2 regions of the Prochlorococcus sp. genome follow, and region 2 is predicted to be linked to the other one. Evidence: predicted binding sites of a transcription regulator. Region 2 holds the regulator's gene; the other holds the start of a gene.

Region 1 (4,372 bases), on a different contig from region 2:
TGGCGGCAAGTAAAGGATAAAGAATTTTAGGATTTGGAGAAATATTTAAATTAAAGTTTATTAGCCTTTGAAATCCATGCGATCTTGGCTTGATACATAATCGATGTTCCCCCAATTGAACTGATTCTTCATAGGAATATTCAAGGTTATGGATATATTTAATTTTCATTGATCAAATTCTTTATTTATAAAATATTTATCTTCTATGAGATTATGGAGTTTGTTTAAATCAATTTGTAAGGAATCAATAGCCTCATGTAGTCCGTCATTAATTATATCTTCAATTCTGATATAACTCCACTTTGCTTTAAGTAAACCCCTCATGCACTCAAGTTTTGAGGGATTATCTGAACTTGGAGAGGTATTAATCATTTTTAGAGTATTACTTATACCATCCAAACAGTATCTAACAGATCTTGGGAAATTATTATCTAGTAAGAGAAATCGTGCTACTGAATTCGGCTGGATAGAATTTTGCTCTGCTTTCCTGAACATTTGATAAGCACCTGCCGAACGAAGAAGAGCTATCCACTGCAACTCATCCAGGACTCCTCCGAGCTCATCTAAGCTTGGAAGTAATAAGTAATATTTTACATCTAAGATCCTAGATGTCTTATCAGCTCTCTCTATTAATCTACCTAAAATACTAAATTGACATGCAAGATCTTTGCTAAGAGTGGCGTCTGTAATGCCATAAAACAACTGACATCCTCTTCTTATTTCGCTTAATTGCTCCTGCCTTGGAAGGTCCCATATAGATTCCCCTTCTTGTAAATTCCAATATAAGATATTTATTTGTTCCCACATTTCAGATGTCATTACATCCCTTATTTGCCTAGCGTTTTCTCTAGCCAATTGGATACAAGAGATTATGCTGTTGGGATTTATTCGATCCCTAATTAAAAAATTAATAACATCATCCTGTTTTTTCTCAGGAAATCTAGAATCAAATGTTTCTCTATCACTTGAAGCATCAATAAGAGGCAGCCATGGTTCAGCACTGCCTGGTGGACAATCTAAAGACATTGCTTCACTAACCTCTACGAAACGAGATATATTTTCCGCACGTTCTAAATAACGATTAATCCAATAAAGAGATTCAGCTACCCGACTTAAAAGCATTCTAATTTCCTACAACCCATGTATCTTTGCAACCCCCTCCTTGAGAAGAATTGACTACTAATGAACCTTTTTTTAAAGCAACTCTAGTTAGACCTCCTGGACTTACCCATGAATCCTTTCCCCTTAAAATGTAAGGTCTTAAATCAACGTGACATGGATAAAGTTCACCATTGCATAATGAGGGAACTGTAGAAAGTTCTAGAGTAGGTTGAGCTATAAAATTTCTAGGATTTTTTTTGATTTTATCTGAGAATTCATTTATCTCAGTTGTAGTTGATTGAGGACCAATTAACATTCCATAACCACCAGCTTCAGAGACTGATTTGACAACAAGTTTTGGAAGGTTCTTTAAGACATATTCTCTATCCTTTTCGTAATAACAAATATAGGTTTCAACATTTTTTATTATTGGTTCTTCATCAAGAAAATATTTGATCATTTTAGGGACAAAAGAATAAATCATTTTGTCATCTGCTATTCCTGTCCCGGGGACATTCGCAACAGCAACATGACCTGCCTTCATGACATCTAGTAAACCACTAACGCCTAAATATGAATCTTTTCTAAAATTTATAGGATCTAAAAAATCATCATCAATCCTTCTATAAATTACATCTACTCTTTTTAATCCAGAAGTAGTCTTTAAGTAAACATATTCATCATTACAAATTAAATCATGACCTTGAACTAATTGGATACCCATTTCTTGAGCTAAATAACTATGTTCAAAATATGCACTATTAAAAATCCCAGGTGTTAATAAAACTATTTTTGGTGTATCAGTCCAAATAGCTAGTTCTTGGAGAGTCTTTAATAAAAATGATGGGTATTCATCAATAGGTTTAACTATCCTGCCTGAGAAAAGATTAGGGAAGATATTCTTCATCACTAATCTATTCTCTAAAAAATAAGCCACACCAGAAGGACATCTTAAGTTGTCTTCTAAAACATGCCAAGTACCTTGACCATCTCTTATTAAATCAAGTCCTGATATTTGACACCATTTGTTTAATGGAGGCTTAAAACCCAACATTTGAGGCCTCCATCCATCTGAACTCTCAATTAGTTCCCTTGGAATTATTCCATCATTAATTATATTTTGAGAATTATATATATCATCTAAGAAAAGATCTATTGCCTCAAGTCTCTGCTTTAAGCCTTCTTCCAAGGTTATCCAGTCGTGCTTACTTATTATTCTTGGTAAAGGGTCAAAAGGTAATATTCTTTCTGTACCTTTTACGCCTGTGTCGTTTAACCTAAAAGTTGCTCCATGTCTTAGTAATAACTTCTTGGCCGCCGAATGATTTCTGTTTAGTTCTTCTAAACCCATGTTATCTAAGGAAGATAATAAGGGGGTTAAAATTTCTCTGGCAGAATTTAAATTATCTTTAAAGTATTCATCATAATTATTTTTAGGACGATAATTTGAAAACATATATCTCTTCATTTGTTAACTTTTTACTTTAGCTTGGGACGATATTTAGTATTTAAAACTACAAAAAGAAATATCCATAAACTAAATCTATTTCAATATTTTATGCATTGAACTATATTTCTTAAAAATGTAAAAAATATGAATTCTGGCAATTGGCAATTTGTTTTTTTTAGATATTTTGCGAGTTTACTTTTTATTCTCTCTCATAGTTTACTTGTTTTAGATCATCTACCTACTGGAGCTGCACTTCATGGTTTGGGAGAAGTTTTTATAGCTCCTTGGGCTTTTAGGGAGAGGGCCTGGGATTTAGTTGCTATTGCAATTTTATTTTTCTTTTTTGATATTTGGGGATTGATTAACACTCCTTGGAATTAGTTGATAATATCAATCCAGGCTTGGTAAATAATTTACTAAAAATGAAATCCAAAATAAAACAAACTTTTAAATTAATCTTAATTATCTTTTTAACAAATACTCACTTTTTACAAGCTCACGATTCATTTAATGGAGGATGTAAAAAGCATTGTAAAGAATATGTTAAACCATTAATTATGAATAAAGAGTTAAATAATTCTGGTTATAAAAATCAAATTGAAGATGATGATTCTTGTTTAAGTAAATCACTTTGTAGGGGTTGATAAAATTTTGTTTTTGAATTTTTCTCGATAAAATTTGTACTTGCATTGTAGTTTCTACTAGGAGGATTTATTTGGTTTTTAATTAAAATAATAAACGTGTAAATTAATGGAAGTACTAGCGATAAGGAGGCAATAATAGCAGTTATTTGATTAATTTTAATCAATGGTTTTTTTACTAAAGGGTCACCACATAAACCACATATTAATTCTCCAGATGTTGATTTTTTTTGAAATTGATATTTGGGATTACAGTATGGACAATAGTAATTATTCATGGATTAAAACAAAATTATTTTTCTTATTATTAGAAATATAAAAAATTTATTTTGTAATAAGACTTCTAGCCAAAGTAAGATTTTTGAAGTATAAGATTTATACCAATGGTTCAATTTAGTCCCCTTCACTATGAATAAAAATGGTGTGATCTCTGATCATCTACATCTGCTATAAGATCATGTTTCTTTAATTTTTTAAGAACATTTTTGTATTCGATTTCATTAACAGTTCTAGCTAATAAATCAGAAAAAAATCTAAGTTTTTTTGACATTATTTTATATCTATCCAAATAAAGTTTCTTATTACAATAGATAGCTAAAAAAATATAATAATGCCAAAGTTTGTTTTTTTAGCCCAAATAAAAAAGAGAGCTTTTAAAAGCTCTCCTTTTATTCTCTTACTTATTTTATCTATCAAAATTAACAACTAGCCTAAATCATTGATCCTTGTTGTTAATTATTTTTCAGCTAAAAATAACCTTAATAAACTAATAGTTTTTAACTGGGGCAAAGACTCTAGAATTGAACTTTTTCTTGTAGGGCACCTAAACGATGCGAAAGAAGTAAGTTCAGACATTAATAAAAAATAATTGGAGCAGTTAATTAAATTAGTTCGGAATTATTCCGAAATTGCAGGCAGGCTATCGATCATTTTGAAAGACCTCCTAAAACTCAACAATCACAAATTAATTAAAAACTTTTAAAAAAACAATCCGTTTTTATACGCATTGATTTTTAATCCATAATGTCCGATAGTAATAATAAATTTGTTTATTTTAAGTTTTAAATTTTATATATTTCTTGTTTAGTATTTTAGTAAGTTTTGCTTATTTCTTTTCTTATCTCTCTCGTTTATGTTAACCCTAAATGAATTGAGGAAATCTATTTATGACTAATTCAAA
Region 2 (4,372 bases):
CAAATAAATATTTTTGATAATGATTCCAATTTAGAACTCACATTTATTGGAAAACAGGAAGAAGAAACTATAAAAGAATCTCTCGATAACTTATACGATAAATTTAGAGGTGATTCACAAATTCTAAATTCAGAATTCTCAATAATCAAAGCCAATAAAAATTATCAATCCTCTCCAAGAAGTCATGGATAAATTTATTTCCAATTCAATGCTTCAGATACAGATGGAAAATATTTGATAAATACTTTCTTACAGTCTTCAGCTATTTCCATATGTTCTTTTTGTGTTCCCTCTTTTGATCTTAGCTGTATATAATGAATCCAAGACCTGCAGGAACCAGTCATATAGATTCTTGTTGGGGTAGCTAAGGGCATAATAAATCTAGCGCATTCCTTTGCAATACCTTCATCTAGCATCTCTTCGTATAGTTTATTTGCTTCTTGAAAGTGTTTTGAAATTTTTTCTGAAAATTTTATTTTAAGTCCATCCGGTATGTCATCAATGCTATTTTGACGATTCTTTTGATCTTGCCTTCTTAAGTTTGGGATAGGAATTTCATTTCCTAGTAAACTAGTGTCAGCATATCTTTGTGAGAATTCTTGAAAAGTAAATGATCTATGTCTAAGAATTTGAGCCGCTATACCTCTATTAGTTTCGATTTTCAATGTCATGCATGATTGTTCAAAAACTGACCAGTGCTCATGTTGTATGCAATATCTTAATAATCCGGCGAATTTATCATTAGCCTGATTCGAAGGATTAGAGACTCTGGCGATGTAAGCCATTGTTTTTTCTGCCTCTGGAGTTAATGAAATTAGCTCAACTTTACTCATATTAAATTTTGGCTAAAGTAACCTGTTCTGGTTGATTTTGATACTTACCTTTTCTATCTTCATATGTTGTAGAGCAAGGATCACCCTCAAAAAATAATAGTTGACAAATACCTTCATTTGCATAAATCCTACAATCTGCACCGGAACTGTTGCTGAACTCTAATGTAAGATGCCCCTCCCAACCGGCCTCGGCTGGAGTTGTATTTACTATAATTCCGAGACGAGCATAAGTACTTTTACCGATACAAATCACGGTAATATTTTCTGGTACTTTCATTTTCTCTAAAGCAACTCCTAGGCCGTAAGAATGAGCAGGTAAAATAAAAAATTCACCATCTTTATCTTCGTGAAGAATGGTTTTTTCTAAATTATCAGGATTAAATTTCTTTGGATTCATAACAGTTCCCGGGACATGCTTAAATATTAAAAACTCTTTAGAAGAAAGTCTTAAATCATAGCCATATGAAGAACATCCATAACTTAAAACTGCATTTTTTTTATTATTAGGATCTAGATGTCTGACTAAATTTGATTGAAAAGGATTTATCATGCCTTCAGAAGCTTTTTGGTTTATCCAGAGATCATTTTTGAGCATAATTTCTATGAGCGAAGTTCTGTAATTTGGTCAGCCATTAACAAGAAATTTTTTGGAATGGATGTACCAGTAAGGATTACATCTCCTGATATAAATCGGTTTTCAAGTGTTGAAATCAAATCATCTTTACTGATAATATTCATCTCGACAGCTAGAAAAACTTCATCAAGAATAATTTGATCATATTCTCCATAAAGTAATTCTTTTTTGCAAAAATTCCATAATTCTATTATTGAATTATTAATAGATTTAGAAATATTATTGTTTATGTTTTCTGGCTCATATTGATCATAAGAATTAGAAGATCTTATCCAGGTAAGATTACCGCAAAGTTTTTGAGCATTGGAAATTCCTTGTTTTACGCCTCCCTTCATTAGTTGAACTAAAAGTACTTTTCTTCCTAAAGCTGCATTTCTTAGTGAATCTCTGATAATGGATGAATAACTGCCTCGATATGAAGATTGATAAATCTGAATTTGACCATTTTGATTTATGTTTCTTAATTTAAATTCTTTATTTTTATTTATGTTTACAACTTCATGATTACTTGTTAGATAACTATTTGACGAACTGGCTACCATTATTTTGAATTTACTTTTCTATATTAAGTATAGTTAGAATTTTATAACACTGCATATAGTGTAATTTTCCTTAAAGTAGCTTCTTAGAATAAAGAATTTTTTTTATAATAATTTAAAAAAAAATATAAGAATTGAAAAGTGTTACTGTTGATACAAGGTATTTCTTGCTGTCTTCTTAAGTTTTTTAATAGTAAAGATATTTATGTCACCTGCTTCTAGAGGATTCAGCCGCTTAACTCCGCAACCTTCCGGACAAAATACTATTAATACTATTGGTGAACGTTTTCCGATTAATAGAACATTAATGGAAGTCATAAAAGGTCTTGAAGGAGCTAGTACAGAAATGGTTGAGAGATCGAAAACAATATTTTTCCCAGGAGATCCTGCTGAAAGAGTTTATTTAATAAGAAGAGGAGCAGTAAGGTTATCAAGAGTTTATGAATCAGGAGAAGAAATTACTGTTGCATTGTTAAGGGAAAATAGCCTTTTTGGAGTTTTATCTCTCCTAACTGGACATAGGTCTGATCGTTTTTATCATGCTATTGCTTTTACAAGAGTTGAAATGATTACAGCTCCTGCAAATTCTGTTTTGAGAGCAATTGAAGCAGATGCATCCGTTGGTCTACTACTCTTGCAAGGCCTTTCAAGCAGGATTCTACAAACAGAAACAATGATAGAAACTCTTACACATAGAGACATGTCATCTCGCCTAGTAAGTTTTTTGATGGTTTTGTGTCGAGATTTTGGAGTGGCAAGTGAAAAGGGTATTACTATTGATTTGAGACTTTCTCATCAAGCTATAGCAGAGGCAATAGGTTCTACAAGAGTTACCATTACAAGATTATTAGGAGATTTGAAAGATTCAGGATTACTAACTATTGAAAGAAAGAAGATTACAGTTTTTGATCCAATAGCACTTTCAAAAAGATTTAATTGATATTTAATCAATCAATTCTCTATTATGATGAGTATGAAATATTTAAATATATAAATATATTGTGTCTGGTTGGCTTTTCATTATTTTCTTATTACTACTTGGAGGTTTAATCTCAACGTTAGGTGACTTATTAGGTTCTAAGATAGGTAAGGCTAGATTAAGCATTTTAAAGTTAAGACCAAAAAAAACTGCAATTTTAATTACAATTTTGACAGGCAGCCTGATAAGTGCTTCATCTTTGTTCTTAATGATATTAGTAAATAGACAGTGGAGAGTAGGGCTATTTAGGTTAGGAGATTTACAGAAAAAACTTCAAGAAAGTAAACAAGTTTTGATACCTTTAGAAAAAGAAAGAGAAAAACTAGAAAATAAAATAAAAGCTAAAGAGACTGAATTTAAGCAATTAGAAAGGAATATAATTGCATTAAGAAGCGGGAAATTTGTAATAAGAAGTGGGCAATCTTTAATTATTTCAGAGATAAGTTCTTCTAACCTAGAAGATATTAAATCTAAAATAGAAAATATTATTATTAATGCCAATAGATATACTCATAAGATAGTTAAACCAAAAAATAAAGAAGTTTCCAATTTATTGTTATTGAGAAAAAATCATATAGAAGATATTCAAAATACTATTTTAAATGGAGGTAATTGGGTAATTAATATAAAATCTGTAAGGAATGTTTTAACAGGAGAAAATTTTGTGTATGCTTTTCCTGAAATAACAGAAAATAAGATAATAGTTAGAAAAGGTGAAAAAATAACAAGAATTGACTTCAAACAAGAAGATTTTAATAAAAAAGATTTTGGTGATAAGGTAAATTTTCTTCTATCTTCTAGTTTGGCCGAAATCAAGAGAAGAGGTTCACTTATAAATGAAATTAAATTGCGAGGCGATTCTATAAAAGAATTAAAAGACTTCTTAAATAAAAATGATAAAACTAATTTTGAATTAGAAGTAGTCTCTTTGATTAACAGTAAGACTGCTCAACCAGTGGTTGTTGAACTAAATATAAATTATCCATAATCTTAGATGTCTAGAGTTATATCTATTGATCCAGGGATATCTAAATGTGGAGTGATAATAGCGGATATCAAAGAAAAAAAAGTGTATGAAGCAATAGTTATTAAAAGTCATCTACTTTTTAAATATGTTAAAAAAAAATATCAAAGCGGAAAAAACGTTCAGTTGTTAATTGGTAATGGAACAAGTAGTAAAAATTACATAAAATATTTAAATCAGTTTGATCCTAATTTGATTATTGCTGAAGAAAAAAATTCAACTTATAGGGCTAAAGAAAGATATTTTGAAATTTTCCCCTTAATGGGCATAAAATGTTTTTTACCAAGAGAGATATTTATTTTGAATAAAAATTTAGATGCATTAGCTGCTTTAATTATTATGGAAGATTATTTCAAAATTAAA

The links. Region 2 encodes NtcA, which controls nitrogen genes in cyanobacteria. Its sites were predicted from a motif close to GTANCNNNNGNTAC; they were not measured.
Region 1: a site for NtcA is predicted at 2,606-2,619, ahead of ACTF45_RS05245 (circularly permuted type 2 ATP-grasp protein). Genes of this name have one in related genera too.

Annotation. Positions count from the first base shown of each region.
Region 1 covers NZ_CBFHHZ010000003.1:80,655-85,026, forward strand. Annotated here, with positions in the region: gene ACTF45_RS05235 (transglutaminase family protein) at 1-169, opposite strand, end outside; gene ACTF45_RS05240 (alpha-E domain-containing protein) at 166-1,122, opposite strand; gene ACTF45_RS05245 (circularly permuted type 2 ATP-grasp protein) at 1,124-2,557, opposite strand; gene ACTF45_RS05250 (hypothetical protein) at 2,696-2,932, shown strand; gene ACTF45_RS05255 (DNA gyrase) at 3,144-3,470, opposite strand; gene ACTF45_RS05260 (hypothetical protein) at 3,599-3,742, opposite strand; gene ACTF45_RS05265 (hypothetical protein) at 4,359-4,372, shown strand, end outside.
Region 2 covers NZ_CBFHHZ010000001.1:500,949-505,320, forward strand. Annotated here, with positions in the region: gene ACTF45_RS02600 (thioredoxin domain-containing protein) at 1-192, shown strand, start outside; gene thyX (FAD-dependent thymidylate synthase) at 195-833, opposite strand; gene dcd (dCTP deaminase) at 835-1,428, opposite strand; gene ACTF45_RS02615 (cob(I)yrinic acid a,c-diamide adenosyltransferase) at 1,434-2,009, opposite strand; gene ntcA (global nitrogen regulator NtcA) at 2,212-2,946, shown strand; gene ACTF45_RS02625 (DUF3084 domain-containing protein) at 3,008-3,973, shown strand; gene ACTF45_RS02630 (hypothetical protein) at 3,980-4,372, shown strand, end outside.